DNA from 2 places in the Streptomyces sp. NPDC088810 genome. Region 1 is predicted to be linked to the other one. Evidence: riboswitches for the same ligand, from Rfam matches in the RefSeq annotation. Region 1 holds a riboswitch; the other holds the start of a gene.
What was found. Region 1 has a riboswitch for cyclic di-AMP ahead of ACIP4Y_RS34840 (M23 family metallopeptidase). Riboswitches for the same ligand answer to the same signal wherever they lie in the genome.
Positions count from the first base shown of each region.

Region 2: another riboswitch for cyclic di-AMP. It lies ahead of ACIP4Y_RS11495 (C40 family peptidase); the one in region 1 lies ahead of ACIP4Y_RS34840 (M23 family metallopeptidase).

Region 1 is NZ_JBIVJQ010000015.1:127,274-135,468, reverse strand. It holds gene ACIP4Y_RS34855 (GNAT family N-acetyltransferase) at 1-1,286, opposite strand, end outside; gene ACIP4Y_RS34850 (HPr family phosphocarrier protein) at 1,465-1,746, shown strand; gene ACIP4Y_RS34845 (GntR family transcriptional regulator) at 1,937-2,623, opposite strand; gene ACIP4Y_RS34840 (M23 family metallopeptidase) at 2,822-3,577, opposite strand; cyclic di-AMP (ydaO/yuaA leader) riboswitch at 3,590-3,750, opposite strand; gene ACIP4Y_RS34835 (M16 family metallopeptidase) at 3,959-5,347, opposite strand; gene ACIP4Y_RS34830 (M16 family metallopeptidase) at 5,344-6,738, opposite strand; gene ACIP4Y_RS34825 (DNA topoisomerase (ATP-hydrolyzing) subunit A) at 7,036-8,195, shown strand, end outside.
Region 2 is NZ_JBIVJQ010000003.1:139,264-147,458, forward strand. It holds gene ACIP4Y_RS11455 (adenosylmethionine--8-amino-7-oxononanoate transaminase) at 1-144, opposite strand, end outside; gene bioB (biotin synthase BioB) at 137-1,336, opposite strand; gene ACIP4Y_RS11465 (8-amino-7-oxononanoate synthase) at 1,484-2,611, shown strand; gene ACIP4Y_RS11470 (DUF397 domain-containing protein) at 2,669-2,890, opposite strand; gene ACIP4Y_RS11475 (helix-turn-helix domain-containing protein) at 2,900-3,760, opposite strand; gene ACIP4Y_RS11480 (ATP-binding protein) at 3,974-4,429, shown strand; gene ACIP4Y_RS11485 (LysR family transcriptional regulator) at 4,484-5,407, opposite strand; gene ACIP4Y_RS11490 (LysE family translocator) at 5,492-6,109, shown strand; gene ACIP4Y_RS11495 (C40 family peptidase) at 6,117-6,590, opposite strand; cyclic di-AMP (ydaO/yuaA leader) riboswitch at 6,594-6,826, opposite strand; gene ACIP4Y_RS11500 (hypothetical protein) at 7,168-7,473, opposite strand; gene ACIP4Y_RS11505 (ATP-dependent Clp protease proteolytic subunit) at 7,481-8,116, opposite strand.

The DNA.
Region 1 (8,195 bases):
ATGAGGACGACGTCGGTCTCGGGGTCGTCGTACCAGTACTGCAGGACGTCGTTGCCGGAGACGTCGGCGCGGTTGCCGGCGGAGACGAAGGTGGAGACGCCGGTGACCCCGGTGACGCCTCCGCCGCGCCGGTGCAGCCGGGACAGCAGGGCGATGCCGATGGCGCCGGACTGGGCGAACATGCCGATGCGGCCGGGGCGGGGCATCTCGGGGGCGAGCGAGGCGTTCAGCCGGACGTCCAGGGCGGTGTTGATGATCCCGAAGGCGTTCGGGCCGATGATCCGCATGCCGTACGCGCGCGCGGCGCGGACGAGGGCCCGCTGCCGTTCGCGCCCCTCGGGGCCGCTCTCGGCGTATCCGGCGGAGAGCACGACCAGTCCCTGGACGCCGTGGTCGCCGCACTCGGCGACCACGGCGGGCACCTGCTCGGCCGGTACGGCGACGACGGCGAGGTCCACGGGCCCGCCGATGTCCCGCACCGAGCGGTGCGCGGGCACCCCGTCGACCTCCTTGAGGTCCTCCGGGAAGACCTTGTTCACGGCGTACAGACCGCCGGTGTAGCCCGCTTCGCGGATGTTGCCGAGGATGCTGCGGCCCACTCCGCCGGGTGCGCGCCCGACGCCGACGACCGCGACCGAGCCGGGCGCGAGGAGCCGTCGTACCGAGCGGGCCTCGGCGCGCTGTTCCCGCGCGCGCTGCACGGCGAGGGAGCGGTCGGTGGGTTCGAGGTCGAACTCCAGGCGGACGACACCGTCCTCGAAGCTGCGCTTCTGTGTGTACCCGGCGTCCGTGAACACCTTGATCATTTTGGTGTTGGCGGGCAGCACCTCGGCGGCGAAGCGGCGGATGCCCCGCTCGCGTGCGACGGCCGCGATGTGCTCCAGCAGGGCGGAGGCGACCCCGCGGCCCTGGTGGGCGTCCTGCACGAGGAAGGCGACCTCGGCCTCGTCGGCGGGCGCGGAGGCGGGCATGCCGTCGGCGCCGATGCGGTCATAGCGTACGGTGGCGATGAACTCGCCGCCGATGGTGGCCGCGAGTCCCACCCGGTCCACGAAGTCGTGGTGCGTGAAGCGGTGGACGTCCTTGGCGGAGAGCCGTGGGTACGGCGCGAAGAAGCGGTAGTACTTCGACTCGTCCGAGACCTGCTCGTAGAAACTGACCAGGCGGTCGGCGTCATCAACGGTGATGGGCCGGATGCGTGCGGTGCCCCCGTCACGCAGCACCACGTCCGCCTCCCAGTGGGCGGGGTACTGGTGCCGGTCCTGCCGGTCCGCCGAGGTCTGCATGGGCCCCAGAGTACGGCTCGCGTACGACAACGGCGCGAGGCAGTCTGTGGAGGACGGGAAGCCGGACCGAGGCCGCGGTCCGGCGCCACGGCGGAAGGGGACGGACGTCCCCTCCGGGCACGCTTCACGATATGGGAAACTGGTCTAGACAACCCTGAACACCGAAGGGCAGCAACACATGGCTGAGCGCCGCGTCAACGTCGGCTGGGCCGAGGGCCTCCACGCCCGCCCCGCCTCCATCTTCGTCCGAGCCGCCACGGCCGCAGGCGTCCCGGTGACGATCGCCAAGGCCGGGGGCAACCCCGTCAACGCGGCCTCCATGCTCGCCGTTCTGGGCCTGGGCGCCCAGGGCGGCGAGGAGATCGTCCTCGCCTCCGACGCCGAGGGTGCGGACGCCGCACTCGACCGGCTGGCCAAGCTGGTCTCCGAGGGCCTGGAGGAGCTGCCCGAGACCGTCTGAGCGAGCACCGCACAGAGCGCCGGAGCCGCGTTCGCCTTTCGGGGCGGCGCGGCTTCGCCGTATGCGCGTCCGCCCGGTGCCGTCGATTCACCGGCGGCCCGGGAAAACCGCATGAATTACCGCACCATGAATTCGGGCAGCAGAAAACACTCCGCCCCGGAATAACCCCTCTTTGTATACGGCGCCCGTGTTAATGCCGCTGGCCCGACATGTTTACGGCTTGTTGCGAAGTCCTCACACGCTCCGCGGCACCGGAAAAGCGCAGCCGGTGCGCGCCCGTCGCGCGCTCGGCGTGCAGCGTGGTGAGCGCCCGCGCGCGCTCGGCGTCCCCGCGCGCCACCGCGTCCACGATGGCGCCGTGCTCCGTCCAGGACTCCATCGGGCTGGCCGGCGCCTCCACCGTGTACATCCAGGCGATCTTGTGCCGCAGCTGGGTGAGCATCGAGGTGAGCGAGGGGCTGCCGGAGGCCTGGGCGAGCGTCTCGTGGAACCAGCCGCCCAGCGAACGCAGATCGTCGCTGCCGCCCCGCCTGGCCCGCTCCTGGCCCAGCCGCACCAGGCCGCGCAGCACCTTCAGGTGGGCCTCGGTGCGGCGCTGGGCGGCCCGGGCGGCGCCCAGCGGTTCCAGCAGCATCCGCATCTCCAGCAGGTCGGCGGCCTCCTGCTCGGTCGGCTCGGCCACGCACGCGCCCGCGTGCCGGCGCGTCACCACGAAGCCCTCGGCCTCCAGGGTGCGCAGGGCCTCGCGCACGGGGACGCGCGAGACGCCGTACCGGCGGGCCAGGACTTCCTCGGTGAGGCGGCTGCCGCGCTTGTAGACACCCGCGACGATGTCGTCCCGGACAGCGGTGCACACCGAGTGCGCCGGAATACGCATGACCGACCTCCGCCTTAATCCCCGTGAAACGTCGACGATGGACGTGTGTTCCGTGACTCTATTCCAATGAGCCGGAATTTCCGACGGCGGGTCGTAATCCATGGATATTTTTTGGTCAGCGGATCCGGCGGACACTGCGAAAAACGGCGAAAGCCCCGGCTAGGTGAGCCGGGGCTTCGTAGGGTCGTGCGCGGGGCGTCAGACGTTCACGCCGTGCTTGCGGAGGTAGGCGATCGGGTCGACGTCCGAGCCGTACTCGGGGGTGGTCCGGGCCTCGAAGTGCAGGTGCGGGCCGGTGACGTTGCCGGTCGCGCCGGACAGGCCGATCTGCTGGCCCGGGACGACCTTCTGGCCCACCGTGACGCCGATGGAGGACAGGTGGCCGTACTGCGTGTACATGCCGTCCGCCATCCGGATCACGATCTGGTTGCCGTACGCGCCGCCCCAGCCGGTGGAGACGACCGTGCCGGAGCCCACCGCGTGGACGGCCGTGCCGCTGGCCGCATGGAAGTCGATGCCGGTGTGCGAACCGGAGGACCACAGGGAGCTGCTGGCCTGGTAGCCCGTGGAGACGTACGAGTGCCCGATGGGGGCGACGAAGGTGTTCAGCCGCTTGCGCTCGGCCTCGCGGGCGGCACGGGCCTTGGCCGCGCGCACCTCCTCGGCCCGCTTGGCGGCGGCCTTCGCCGCGGCCTCCTCGGCGGCCTTCTGCTCGGCGGCCTGCTGCTGGGCGGTGGCCTGCGCGTCGATCTGCCGGGGGACGTCCTCGGTCACGGTGAGAACGGGGACGAGGCCGGTCTGCTCCGTGGGGCTCTCGGCGGCGAGCGCCGGGGAGGCGGCGAGGGTGCCGATCACGCCGGTGGTGGTGAGGGCCGCGACGCCGGCCGCCTGGGCCGTGGTCCGCTTGACCCGGCCGGGCTTGCGGTGCTTCCCGGTGGCGCACATGAACGCCATGAAGTGGCTGGTCCTTTCCTTCCCTCTCGCCTACCGGGTTAGCTGACGGGTTCGGAGCAGGAAGGTCTCCTACGGGCCCCCTCGCAGCCGCGCGGGCGCCCGATTCACCCCAGGGACGGTGGGTCCCCGGCTCCCCTGGCTCGCGCCGTACGGGGACTCGGCGATGACTGTCCGGTGCCGCGGGTGCGGCGCACTGCCTGACGAACAGCCCGGATGACGCTACGGCGGCGCGCTTTCAATCCTCAAACGCAGCGGGGCTTTTGTAGCGCATCCCACAGGGCAGACAGGCAACCTCCGCCCCAAAACGGGCATCTGAGGGAACGAGTGGAACAGCAGGGCCCTGACGACCCGAAGGTCGCCAGGGCCCACGCGCGCGTGCCGTTACTCGGCCGCCACCACGGTCACTTCACCGATGCCGAGCGCCTCCACCGGCGCCTTGATCTGGGCCGCGTCACCGACGAGGACGGTCACCAGGCGGTCCACCGGGAAGGCGTTCACGACGGCCGCGGTGGCCTCCACCGTGCCCGTGGCGGCCAGCTGCCGGTACAGCGTCGCCTGGAAGTCGTCGGGCAGGTGCTGCTCGACCTGGTCGGCCAGCGTGCTCGCGACGGCCGCCGCGGTCTCGTACTTCAGCGGCGCCACGCCGACGAGGTTCTGCACGGCGACGTCCCGCTCGGCGTCGGTCAGGCCCTCCGCCGCGACGGTCCGCAGCACCTTCCACAGGTCGTCCAGGGCCGGGCCGGTGTTCGGCGTGTCCACGGAGCCGCTGATGGCGAGCATCGCCGCGCCCGTGCCGTCCGGCGCGGACCTGAGGACCTGCCCGAAGGAGCGCACGCCGTAGGTGTAGCCCTTCTCCTCGCGCAGGACGCGGTCCAGGCGAGAGGTGAGGGTGCCGCCGAGGCAGTACGTGCCGAGCACCTGGGCGGGCCACACGCGGTCGTGCCGGTCGGGGCCGATCCGGCCGATGAGCAGCTGCGTCTGGACGGCGCCGGGCCGGTCCACGATGACCACGCGCCCGGTGTCGTCCGCGGTCACCGGCGGCACCGGCCGGGGCTCGCCCGGGGTGCCGGTCCAGGCGCCCAGGGTGTCGCCGAGCAGCCCGTCCAGGTCGGTGCCGGTCAGGTCGCCGACGACGACCGCGGTTGCCGTGCCCGGCCGCACGTGGCGGTCGTAGAAGGCGCGTACGGCCGCGGCGTCGATCTTCTCGACCGTCTCCTCGGTGCCCTGGCGCGGCCGGGACATGCGCGAGGTCGCCGGGAACAGCTCCTTGGAGAGTTCCTTGGCGGCCCGGCGGGAGGGATTGGCCAGCTCGTGCGGGATCTCGTCCAGGCGGTTGCGGACCAGCCGCTCGACCTCGCTCTCGGCGAAGGCGGGCGCGCGCAGGGCGTCGGAGAGCAGCCCGAGGCCCTTGGCCAGGCGGGAGGCCGGGACCTCCAGGCTGAGCCGGACGCCGGGGTGGTCTGCGTGCGCGTCCAGGGTGGCACCCGCGCGCTCCAGCTCGGCGGCGAACTCCTCGGCGGAGTGCTTGTCGGTGCCCTCCGAGAAGGCCCGCGCCATGATCGTGGCGACACCGTCGAGGCCCGTCGGCTCGGCGTCCAGCGGCGCGTCCAGCAGCACCTCGACGGCGACGACCTGCTGACCGGGGCGGTGGCAGCGCAGCACGGTCAGGCCGTTGTCGAGCGTGCCGCGTTCGGGGGCCGGGAACGCCCAGGGCCTGGCCTCGCCCGGCTGCGGCTGGGGGTGGAAGTCCATGGTGGCGAGCTCGGTCACTTGGCCGTCTCCTCGTTCTCGTTGCCGGCCTCTACGGTGGCTTCCTGCTCCGGGTCCTCGGGGACCTCGGCGTCCGGGGCGGCCTGCGGGGACTTCGGCTCGTAGACGAGGACCGCGCGGTTGTCGGGCCGCAGACGGGCCTTGGCGACCTCCTGGACCTCCGCCGGGGTCACCTCCAGGACGCGCTTGACGGCGGTCAGGGCGAGCTGCGGGTCGCCGAACAGGACCGCGAACCGGCACAGTTCGTCGGCGCGGCCGGCGACCGTGCCGAGCCGGTCCAGCCACTCGCGCTCCAGCTGCGCCTGGGCGCGCTCCATCTCCTCCGGAGTGGGACCCTCCGCGGCGAACCGGGCCAGCTCCTCGTCGATGGCGGTCTCGATGACCGGCACCTCGACGTCACCGGAGGTCTTCACGTCCAGCCAGCCCATGGAGGGCGCGCCGGCCAGGCGCAGCAGGCCGAAGCCGGCCGCGACAGCCGTACGGTCCCGGCGCACCAGCCGGTTGTACAGCCGGGAGGACTCGCCGCCGCCGAGGATGGTCAGCGCGAGGTCCGCCGCGTCGCACGCGCGCGTGCCGTCGTGCGGGAGCCGGTAGGCGGCCATCAGGGCGCGCGCCGGGACCTCCTCCACGACGACCTCGCGCTTCTGCTCGCCGATGACGTCCGGCAGGGAGCCGTCGCGGGGCGCGGGCTTGCCGTCGTGGGACGGGATGGAGCCGAAGTACTTCTCGACCCAGGCGAGGGTCTGCTGGGGGTCGATGTCGCCGACCACGGAGAGCACCGCGTTGTTCGGCGCGTAGTAGGTGCGGAAGAACTGGCGGGCGTCCTCCAGGGTGGCCGCGTCCAGGTCCGCCATGGAGCCGATCGGGGTGTGGTGGTAGGGGTGGCCCTCCGGGTAGGAGAGCGCGGTCAGCTTCTCGAAGGCGGTGCCGTACGGCACGTTGTCGTAGCGCTGGCGGCGCTCGTTCTTGACGACGTCCCGCTGGTTCTCCATCGACTCGTCGTCCAGGGCGGCCAGCAGCGAGCCCATGCGGTCGGCCTCCAGCCAGAGCGCCAGCTCCAGCTGGTGGGCGGGCATGGTCTCGAAGTAGTTGGTGCGCTCGAAGCTGGTGGTGCCGTTGAGCGAGCCGCCGGCGCCCTGCACCAGCTCGAAGTGGCCGTTGCCCTTCACCTGCGCGGAGCCCTGGAACATCAGGTGCTCGAAAAGGTGAGCCAGGCCGGTACGGCCCTTGACTTCGTGGCGGGAGCCGACGTCGTACCAGAGGCAGACCGCCGCCACCGGGGTCAGGTGGTCCTCGGAGAGCACCACGCGCAGACCGTTGGCCAGGCGGTGCTCGGTCGCTGTCAGGCCCCCGGAGCCTGCCTCGGCTGTGGTCGTGTGACCCATGGGCATGTACGTCCCTTCGCGAGCGGAGGCGGTTGATGGAAACCGCGGTTTTCCTGCCGTTCCTGCCACTGTATGCAAAGCGTGCGGGGCCTCGGCGAAGTTCCCGCGGGACGTACGCCCACAGCGGATCGCGTAGCCTGCGTCGGACTCTGCTCCGCCGGTCCGGCGAGGCCCGCCCCGACCGGGTGGTGGCACGGGTTGTCAGTGCCTAGGTCCACAATGGTCCGCGTCAGATCCGTCAAACGCTTCAGCAGCACGAGCGCCCCGTAGGCGAGCGACCAGATCAGAAGGAGCCAGGCAGCGATGGCCCGCCGCAGCACGAAGACCCCGCCGCCCGACGATTCGTTCGAGGAGAGAATCCTCGACATCGACGTCGTGGACGAGATGCGTGGCTCCTACCTCGAGTACGCGTACTCGGTCATCTACTCGCGCGCCCTGCCGGACGCCCGTGACGGTCTCAAGCCGGTGCACCGCCGGATCGTTTACCAGATGAACGAGATGGGCCTGCGCCCCGAGCGCGGCTATGTGAAGTGCGCGCGTGTCGTCGGCGAGGTCATGGGCAAGCTGCACCCGCACGGCGACGCGTCGATCTACGACGCCCTGGTGCGCATGGCGCAGCCCTTCTCCATGCGCGTGCCGCTGGTCGACGGCCACGGCAACTTCGGCTCGCTGGGCAACGACGACCCGCCGGCCGCCATGCGGTACACCGAGTGCCGGATGGCCGAGGCGACGAGCCTGATGACCGAGTCGATCGACGAGGACACGGTCGACTTCGCGCCGAACTACGACGGCCAGGAGCAGGAGCCGGTGGCGCTGCCCGCCGCCTTCCCCAACCTGCTGGTCAACGGCTCCTCGGGCATCGCCGTCGGCATGGCGACGAACATGCCGCCGCACAACCTGCGCGAGGTCATCGCCGCCGCCCGCCACCTGATCCGGAACCCGAACGCCGACCTGGACGCGCTGATGAAGCACGTCCCGGGCCCGGACCTGCCCACCGGCGGCCGGATCGTCGGCCTGGACGGCATCCGGGACGCGTACGCGACCGGCCGCGGCACCTTCAAGATGCGCGCCACCGTCACGGTCGAGACCGTCACCGCCCGCCGCAAGGGCCTGGTGGTCACCGAACTGCCGTTCACGGTCGGCCCCGAGAAGGTCATCGCGAAGATCAAGGACCTGGTCAACGCGAAGAAGATCCAGGGCATCGCCGACGTCAAGGACCTCACCGACCGCGAGCACGGCCTGCGCCTGGTCATCGAGATCAAGAACGGCTTCGTGCCGGAGGCCGTCCTGGAGCAGCTGTACAAGCTGACGCCGATGGAGGAGTCCTTCGGCATCAACAACGTCGCCCTGGTCGACGGCCAGCCGCTCACCCTGGGCCTGAAGGAGCTGCTGGAGGTCTACCTGGACCACCGCTTCGACGTGGTCCGGCGCCGCAGCGAGTTCCGCCGCGGCAAGAAGCGCGA
Region 2 (8,195 bases), on a different contig from region 1:
GCCGGAGCCGTCGGCCAGCCGCAGTCGGACCCCGCTCGCCGCCTCCACGACGAGCGGTTCCACGCGCCCGGGCATCGGACCGTACGGATGCCACACATGCCGCCGGTCCAGCTCCAGCAGCTCCGGCACACCCAGGTCAGGCATTGGGCGCGAGGTCCGTTCCGGCGCCCCGGCGGCGGACCGCGACCAGATCGGTGCGCGGCTCGGCGGCCGTGGCGACAGCCGCCGCCGTACCGCAGACGCCGCCGCCCTCGTGCGACCCGCAGCCCGCGCCCTCGTGCGAGCCGCAGCCCGCCTCGGCGTGCGACCCGCAGCCGCCCCCGACGGCCGCCGCCCGGTGCTCCGGCAGCGTCACCTCGTCGGCGCCCTCCACCTCGAAGCCGGCGTCCGCGATCATCTCCAGGTCGGCCTTGCCGGCCTGGCCCTCGCTGGTCAGGTAGTCACCGAGGAAGATGGAGTTGGCCAGGTGCAGCGCCAGCGGCTGCATCGTGCGCAGGTGGACCTCGCGGCCGCCCGCGATGCGGACCTCCACGTCCGGGCAGACGAACCGGACCATCGCCAGGATCCGCAGGCAGCGCTGCGGGGTGAGGTTCCACTCCTTGGCCAGCGGGGTGCCCTCGAAGGGGATCAGGAAGTTCACCGGCACCGAGTCCGGGTCCAGCTCGCGCAGCGAGAACACCACGTCGACCAGGTCCTCGTCGGTTTCGCCCATGCCCGCGATCAGACCCGAACAGGCGGACAGACCGGCCGCGTGCGCCTTCTGCACCGTGTCCACCCGGTCGGCGTACGTGTGGGTGGTCGTGATGTCCCCGTACGTCCCCTCGGACGTGTTGAGGTTGTGGTTGTAGGCGTCCGCGCCGGCCTCGCGCAGCCGTTCGGCCTGCCCGTCGGAGAGCAGGCCGAGGCAGGCGCACACCTCGACGTCCTCGTTCTGCTCCTTGATGGCCTTGATGGTCTGCGAGACCCGGTCCACGTCCCGGTCCGTCGGACCGCGCCCGCTGGCCACCAGGCAGACCCGCTTGGCACCGCCCGCGAGACCCGCGGCGGCGGCCTGGGAGGCCTCGTCCGGCTTGAGCCAGGTGTACTTCAGGATGTCGGCCTTGGAGCCGAGCCGCTGGGAGCAGTACGAGCAGTCCTCGGGGCACAGGCCCGACTTGAGGTTGACCAGATAGTTGAGTTTCACCCGGCGCCCGAACCAGTGCCGGCGCACCTTGCCGGCCGCGGCCACCACGTCGAGCAGGTCGTCATCGGAGGTGGCCAGCACGGCGAGCGCTTCCTCGCGGGTCGGCAGCTCGCGCCGAAGCCCCTTGTCCACCAGCGTGTTCAGCAGGTCCATGAGCCCTGATCCTGTCTTACGGGACCGCCCCGGGCCAAGGAGACTTCGCACAACAGAGCCGGTTCACCGTGTGGGTATTGCCACACACTGGGCGGCTGGTCGTGCCGCTAGGGTCTGTCCGCTACCTACAAAAGGACCGGAGGACCCATGGCGTTCGGCTGGATCGACGAGCAGGCCGAGGCGCGCCGCCGCGCCGGACTCGTGCGCACCCTGCGCCCGCGCCCCGCCGACTCGCCGCTGCTGGATCTGGCGAGCAACGACTACCTGGGCCTGGCCCGCCATCCGGAGGTCACCGAGGGCGCGGCCGCGGCCGCCCGGACCTGGGGCGGCGGCTCCACCGGCTCCCGGCTGGTCACCGGCACCACCGGGCTGCACACGGAGCTGGAGCGCGCGCTCGCGGAGTTCTGCGGCTTCGAGGCGGCCCTGGTGTTCTCCTCCGGGTACGCCGCCAACCTGGCCGCGGTCACCGCGCTCGGCCCGCACGGCTCGCTGATCGTGTCCGACGCGGGCAACCACGCCTCCCTCATCGACGGCTGCCGGCTCGCCCGCGGCGAGCGGCAGGTCGTCGGCCACGCAGATCCCGAGGCCGTGCGCAAAACCTTGGCGGCGCACGAGGGCCCGGCGATCGTCGTGTCCGACACGGTGTTCTCCGTCGACGGCGACAAGGCCCCGCTGGCCGCGCTGGCCGAAGCCTGCCGCGAGTACGGCGCGGGACTGGTCGTGGACGACGCGCACGGACTGGGCGTACTGGGTGACGGCGGCCGGGGCGCGCCGTACGCGGCCGGGCTGGCGGGCGCCGAGGACGTGGTGGTCACGGCCACCCTGTCCAAGTCGCTGGGCAGTCAGGGCGGGGTGGTGCTGGGCCCGGCCCGGGTGATCGACCACCTGGTCAACGCGGCCCGGACGTTCATCTTCGACACGGGTCTGGCGCCGGCGGCGGCCGGTGCCGCGCTGGCGGCGCTGCGGCTGCTGGAGCGCGAGCCCGGTCGGGCGGCGCGGGCCCGGGAGGTGGCCGCGGAGCTTCACGCACGGCTGACCGCCGCGGGTCTGGAGGCGGTGCGTCCGGACGCCGCGGTGGTCTCCGTGCGGGCTCCGTCCCCGGAGCAGGCGGTGCGCTGGGCGGCCGACTGCCGTACGGCAGGCCTGGCCGTGGGCTGTTTCCGCCCTCCCTCCGTGCCCGACGGCATCTCGCGGCTGAGGCTGACCGCCCGCGCGGACCTCTCCGGGGCGGAGATCGAACGCGCTGTACGAGTCATCGGCGAAACGCGACCATGAGTCGGCGTGACACGGCCGTGCGTCGCCTGAAAATGGTCAGATACTGATCGACTTTGATCAGAGTGCGGTCAGGAAGCCCGTCCAGCTCGCGTGGGAGAAGAGCAGGGCGGGTCCGGCCGGCTGCTTCGAGTCGCGCACGGCGAGCAGTCCGGCCGCGGGGCCGGAGCGCGGCCGTGCCGTCTCCACGCAGTTGTTGGCTCCCGTGCTGTAGCTGCTGCGCAGCCAGCGCACGTCGTGCAGGTCGGTACTGGCAGGGACGTTCCGAGGCAGTGCTGACATGGTGCCTCCTTACGCGCCGTCACCTATCCCGGCGATGTAGTCCAACGATTCCTCGGGGGAAAGGGCGTGGAACTGAAGGGTTTTGAAGGCCTCGGAGTAGGCCATGAGGTCTTCTTTCCGTTCCAGGTAGAGGCTACTCGTCAACTGGTCGAGAACAACCACATCCAGATCAGAAGTGCTCGGAAATGAGAAGATAACGAAAGGCCCGGTGAGGCCGACATGCGCTCCCGCGGCGAACGGCAGGACCTGCAGCCGTACCTGGGGCAGGCGGGCCGCCTCCATCAGCCGCTCCAGCTGCCGGGCCATCACCTCCGGACCGCCCACCTCGCGGCGCAGCACCGCCTCGTCCAGTACGGCGCTCAGCACCAGCGGCGGGTCCGAACGGAGCACGTGCTGCCTGGCCAGACGCACCTCCACCAGCGTGTCCAGGCGCTCCTCGTCCAGGTCCTTCACGGCCGCCCGGGTCACCGCGCGGGCGTACTCGGCGGTCTGCAGCAGCCCGGGCACGACCGTGGTCTCCAGGGTGCGCATGGCGCTGGCCTGCGACTCCAGGCTGATGAAATCGCGGTACGTCGGCGGCAGCACCCCGCGGTAGGCGTGCCACCAGCGGTGCCGGCCGCCCGCGTCCTCCGACCCCGCCAGCATCAGCAGCAACTCGCGCAGATGTCTGTCCCGCACCCCGTAGGCGTCGAGCAGTAACCGGAGATCGGCCGGTTTCACACCGCTGGCGCCGGTCTCGATGCGGCTCACCTTCGACTGGTGCCAGCCGACCAGCCGGGCCGCGTCACCGCTCGTGAGCCCGGCGCCGGTACGCAGCGTGCGCAGTTCGGCGCCCAGTTTGCGGCGCCGCACCGCCGGACCGTTCTGCATGGGCTTCTCCTTACTCCTTCCGGGCCGCCCACATACGGTCTCGCGTCGCAGAGTTCACCGCTTCGGGCGACAGATATATGCATATCTTGGTGGATCGCACCCCGTGACCGGCCCGTTGGTGGCAGTCTGGCGAACAAGCACCAGTCCGGGACCGTACTCGAACCCCCCGCCGTCTGTCGGACCGCGGTCCCGTGGGAAAGGGACGACGTCGCCATGGCAGACCACCTGGAAGCATCCGTCACTCTGCCGAGCGATCCCGCCTCGGTCTCCGCCGCCCGCTCCTACGTCGTGGGCACCCTGGCGGAGTGGGGCCTGCCGTCGGACACCGAGACGGCCGACACCGTCCGGCTCATCGTCTCCGAACTCGCCACGAACGCCGTACAGCACACCTTCGGACAGTCACCCACCTTCACGGTCGACATCGCGCTGCACCATGACGAACACCTGCGCATCGGCGTCACGGACAGCCACCCCCGCTTCCCGAAGAGACTGCCCGCCGCCGTCCAGCAGGACAACGGGCGCGGCATGGTCATCATCCGCTGGCTCACCGCCGAGTGCGGCGGCAGACTCCGTATCCGCCCCACCCGCGAGGGCGGCAAGACGGTCTCCATCGAACTTCCCTGGACCATCCCGGCCGCACCGGTCCCGGCGGGCCGGCAGGAGCCGTAGCCCCCGGACGGGCCACGCCGGTGCTGCCAGGCCCTGGTCCTCGGGCCGGCGCGCTCAGCCGCCCGTACGTCTCCCCGCCCGCCCGAACACCCCCCGCAGCAGCGCGCGAAAGGCGTCCGCAGCCGGATTCGTCTCCTCCGCGCGGTACGCCACCGAGATCGTCCGCCGCAGCCGGCCACCCTCCAGCGGCCGCACCCCGACCGGCGTGGTCGCGGTCCGCGCCACCATCTCCGGTACGACCGCCACCCCCAGCCCGGCACTGACCAGCGCGCACACCACGGCATAACCGGGGGTCGGCACCAGCAGCGCCGGCGTGGCACCCGCCTCGGCGAGCAGGGCCTCGATCTGCTGCCGGGCCTGATGGTGCGGCGCCATGCTGATCAGCGGCTGTCCGGCCAGCTCCGCCAGCGGCAGCCGGGACGAGGCACTGCCGAGCGCGTGCCCCGGCGCGGTCACCAGCACCAACTCCTCCACCAGCACCGGCTCCAGCCGCACCGCCGCCGGCACCGGGACGGGCTCGGCCGGGTGGTAGGTGTGGGTGAGCGCCAGGTCCACCTCGCCGGCCGCCACCGCGGTGACCCCGGCCGGCGGGTCGTAGTCCGCCACCGACAGGCGTACGTCGGGATGCGCCCGGCGGAACGCGCTCAGCGCCGGCGGCAGCAGATGCACCCCGGCGGTCGGGAAGGTGCCGAGCCGCAGCGCACCGCCGGTGAGCCCGGTCAGCCGCGCCAGTTCGTGCCGGGCCCGCTCCAGCTCGTCGAGCACCCGCCGGGCGTGCGCCACCAGCACCTCGCCCGCCTCGGTCAGCCGGGCCCCGCGGTGGTGGCGCACCAGCAGCGCCGTGCCCGCCTCCCGCTCCAGCTTGGCCAGCTGCTGGGAGAGGGCGGGCGGCGTGTAGCCGAGCCGGTCGGCGGCCCGGGTGATCGAGCCGGCCTCCGCGACCGCCACGAGCGCGGCGAGCCGGGTCGGGTCGTACATGGGCCCAGCCTAAAGCAGTGCTTAAGGCCGGCCTACTTGATTCCAAATACCTGCTGAAGGCTCTGCCGGGGCAGGCTGGGCGGCATGGACGGACAGCTCATCGCCTTCACCGGGATCGCCGCCGGCCTGGTCGCCATGCCGGGCGCGGACTTCGCCGTGGTCGTACGCAACGCACTCGTCTCGCGCCGGGCCGGAGCGGTCTGCGGGCTCGGTATCGCCGGCGGGCTCCTGGTGCACACCACGCTGGCGGTGGCCGGCGTCGCGGCCGTCCTGGTCGCCGTACCCGCGCTGTTCCGGGGGCTGCAGCTGCTCGGCGGCGCCTATGTGCTGCACCTCGGAGTGCGCGCCCTGTGGACGCTGCGGCGGTCCCCCCGGGCCCTCGAGGAGACCGCGGCCGGAGCCGCCCACCCGCTCCGGCAGGGGTTCGTCACCAACGTGCTCAATCCGAAGGCCTCGCTGACCTTCCTGAGCCTGCTGCCGCAGTTCGTGCCCGCGGGCAGCCCCGCCCTGCCCCGGACCCTGCTGCTCGCGCTGATCGTCTGCGCGCTGGCGCTGGCCTGGTTCCAGCTGGTCGCCCTGCTGGTGGAGCGGCTCGGCAGCCGGCTCCGCCGGCCCCGGGCCGCCCGTGGGCTTCAGGCGGGCACCGGGGTGGCGCTGACGGCGCTGGGAGCGGCCCTGCTGCTGGAGCCGCTCCTGGCCTGACGGCGGGTCAGCTGACCCGGCCGTACCAGACGCTCTTCGTCCAGATCTTCTGGAGCTTCACCACGTCCCCGGTCTTGGGGGCGTGCCAGATCTTGCCGTGGCCGGCGTAGATGCCCACGTGGTAGACGTACGAACCCGAGTGGAAGAAGACCAGGTCGCCCGCCTTGCGGCTTCTGGCGGAGATGTGGTGCGTCTTGTTGTACTGCTGGGCGGCGGTGCGCGGCAGCTTCTTGCCGGCCTTCTTGTAGGAGTAGAGCGTCAGCCCCGAGCAGTCGAACCTGCGCGGTCCGGTCGCTCCCCACGAGTAGGGGGCGCCCTTCTTGGAGGCCGCGACCTTGAGTGCTTTCGTCGCCATGGTCGCGGCGGATGCGTCGGTCGCGAGACCGGGCACCGCGATCGAGCCGCCCACGGCGGCGAGGGTGAGGGCCGAGGCCGTGCCGGCCCGGGCCATCAGCGACGGGACACGATTGAGCGCAGTCATGCGCAACCCTTCGTCAGCCGCCTGTGAAGGATGACCTGTCGGATTCGGGCTGGCGAAGTTGCCCGGCCGCGTTGCCGCGGCTTCACCCCAAGGGCTGCTCGGAGCCTGACGCCCGTCCGTGTGGAACAGACGCACATCCGGTCCGGCGACCCGTCTTGCTTGGGTCCTCCACTCCTGCCGATCCACTCCTGTCGACCGGTCATCCGGGCGGCGGCAGGACTCGGCGTCCGCCCGGACCGCCCCGCCGCGGTGGCGGGGGCTTGTCGTCAGTCAGGGATCTTGACTCACTACTGTCTGAAAATCCCAATGGAATCGGGGATTTGTGGCGTTACTCACCACTCACCCGTTCGGGTGGACACTGCTCTGTTCGAGCCTCCGTCAAGTCCCGGGCGTAGCCCGCGACCTGGGACGAAGCGCCTCCCGGCGGCGCATGGATCCGCGCGCCGCGCAACTCGGGAGGCCCGGAAAACGATCAGCATGTCCACCGGTCGGCGGTACGTCGTTCGGGGCGTTTCATCTCCCGTCCGAACGGCGCGCGTCGACACCCGGGATCCCCCGGGCCGGACGGGTGTCCGCCTCAGCCGACGCCGTCCGGCGGGAGCGCGACGCGAGCGGCCCGGCGCTCACCGTCCAGTACCCGCAACGCCCGTGCCAGCGTGTCCCCGTGCAGCTCCGTCTCGCCCCGCTGGTGCATCAGCGCGAGCGCGTCCCGCAGCTCTGCCGCCTTGCGCACCAGGGCCTGGGCCGCACGCAGCCCGCGGTAGGTGTCCCCGGGCCGGGCCGGGTTGATACGGCCCAGCAGGTCGACGGCCTCCAGGTAACGGTCGATCAACTCGCCCTCGGCCCGGGTCAGCGCGGGCAGTGGCGGAAGGTCCGGCAGCACGGGCGGCTCACCTCGCGTCCGGTGCGCCGGGCGTGTTCCGGCGGCCGGGCACGATGCCGTCCACCAGGCCGTAGGCGACGGCCCCGGCGGCGTCCAGGATCAGGTCACGATCGAGGTCCTCGTGGACCTGCTCGGCCGTGCGCCCCGTGTGCCGGACGAGCATCCGCTCCAGCGTCGCCCGGATGCGGACCAACTCCCCGGCCTGGATGAGCAGGTCGCTGGGCTGGCCGCGCACCGGCTCCGGCAGCCCGGGCTGCTCGATCACCATACGGGCGCCGGGCAGCGCGAACCGTTTGCCCGGGGCGCCGGCCGCGAGCAGCACCGCGGCCGAGGCGTCGGCCCGGCCCAGGCAGTAGGTCGCCACGTCACAGCTGACGTACTGCATCGTGTCGTAGATCGCCGCCATGGCGTCGAAGGAGCCGCCCGGCGAGTTCACGTACAGCGTGATGTCCCGGTCGGGCGCCGCGTGTTCCAGGTACATCAGCTGCGCGGTCACATCGCTCGCCGCCGCGTTGTCCACCGGTGTGCCGAGGAAGACGATCCGGTCCTCGAAGAGCTTCGCGTACGGATCGAGCGTGCGGACGGCGTTCCCGGTGCGCTCGCTGAACTCGGGCAGCACATGGCGGGCGGCCGGTCGGTGCATGGACATACCCCTCCTCATGACGAAGCCCCGGAGGGCTCGACTTCTGTAAAAAATGTACAGGACGTACGTGACGTTATGA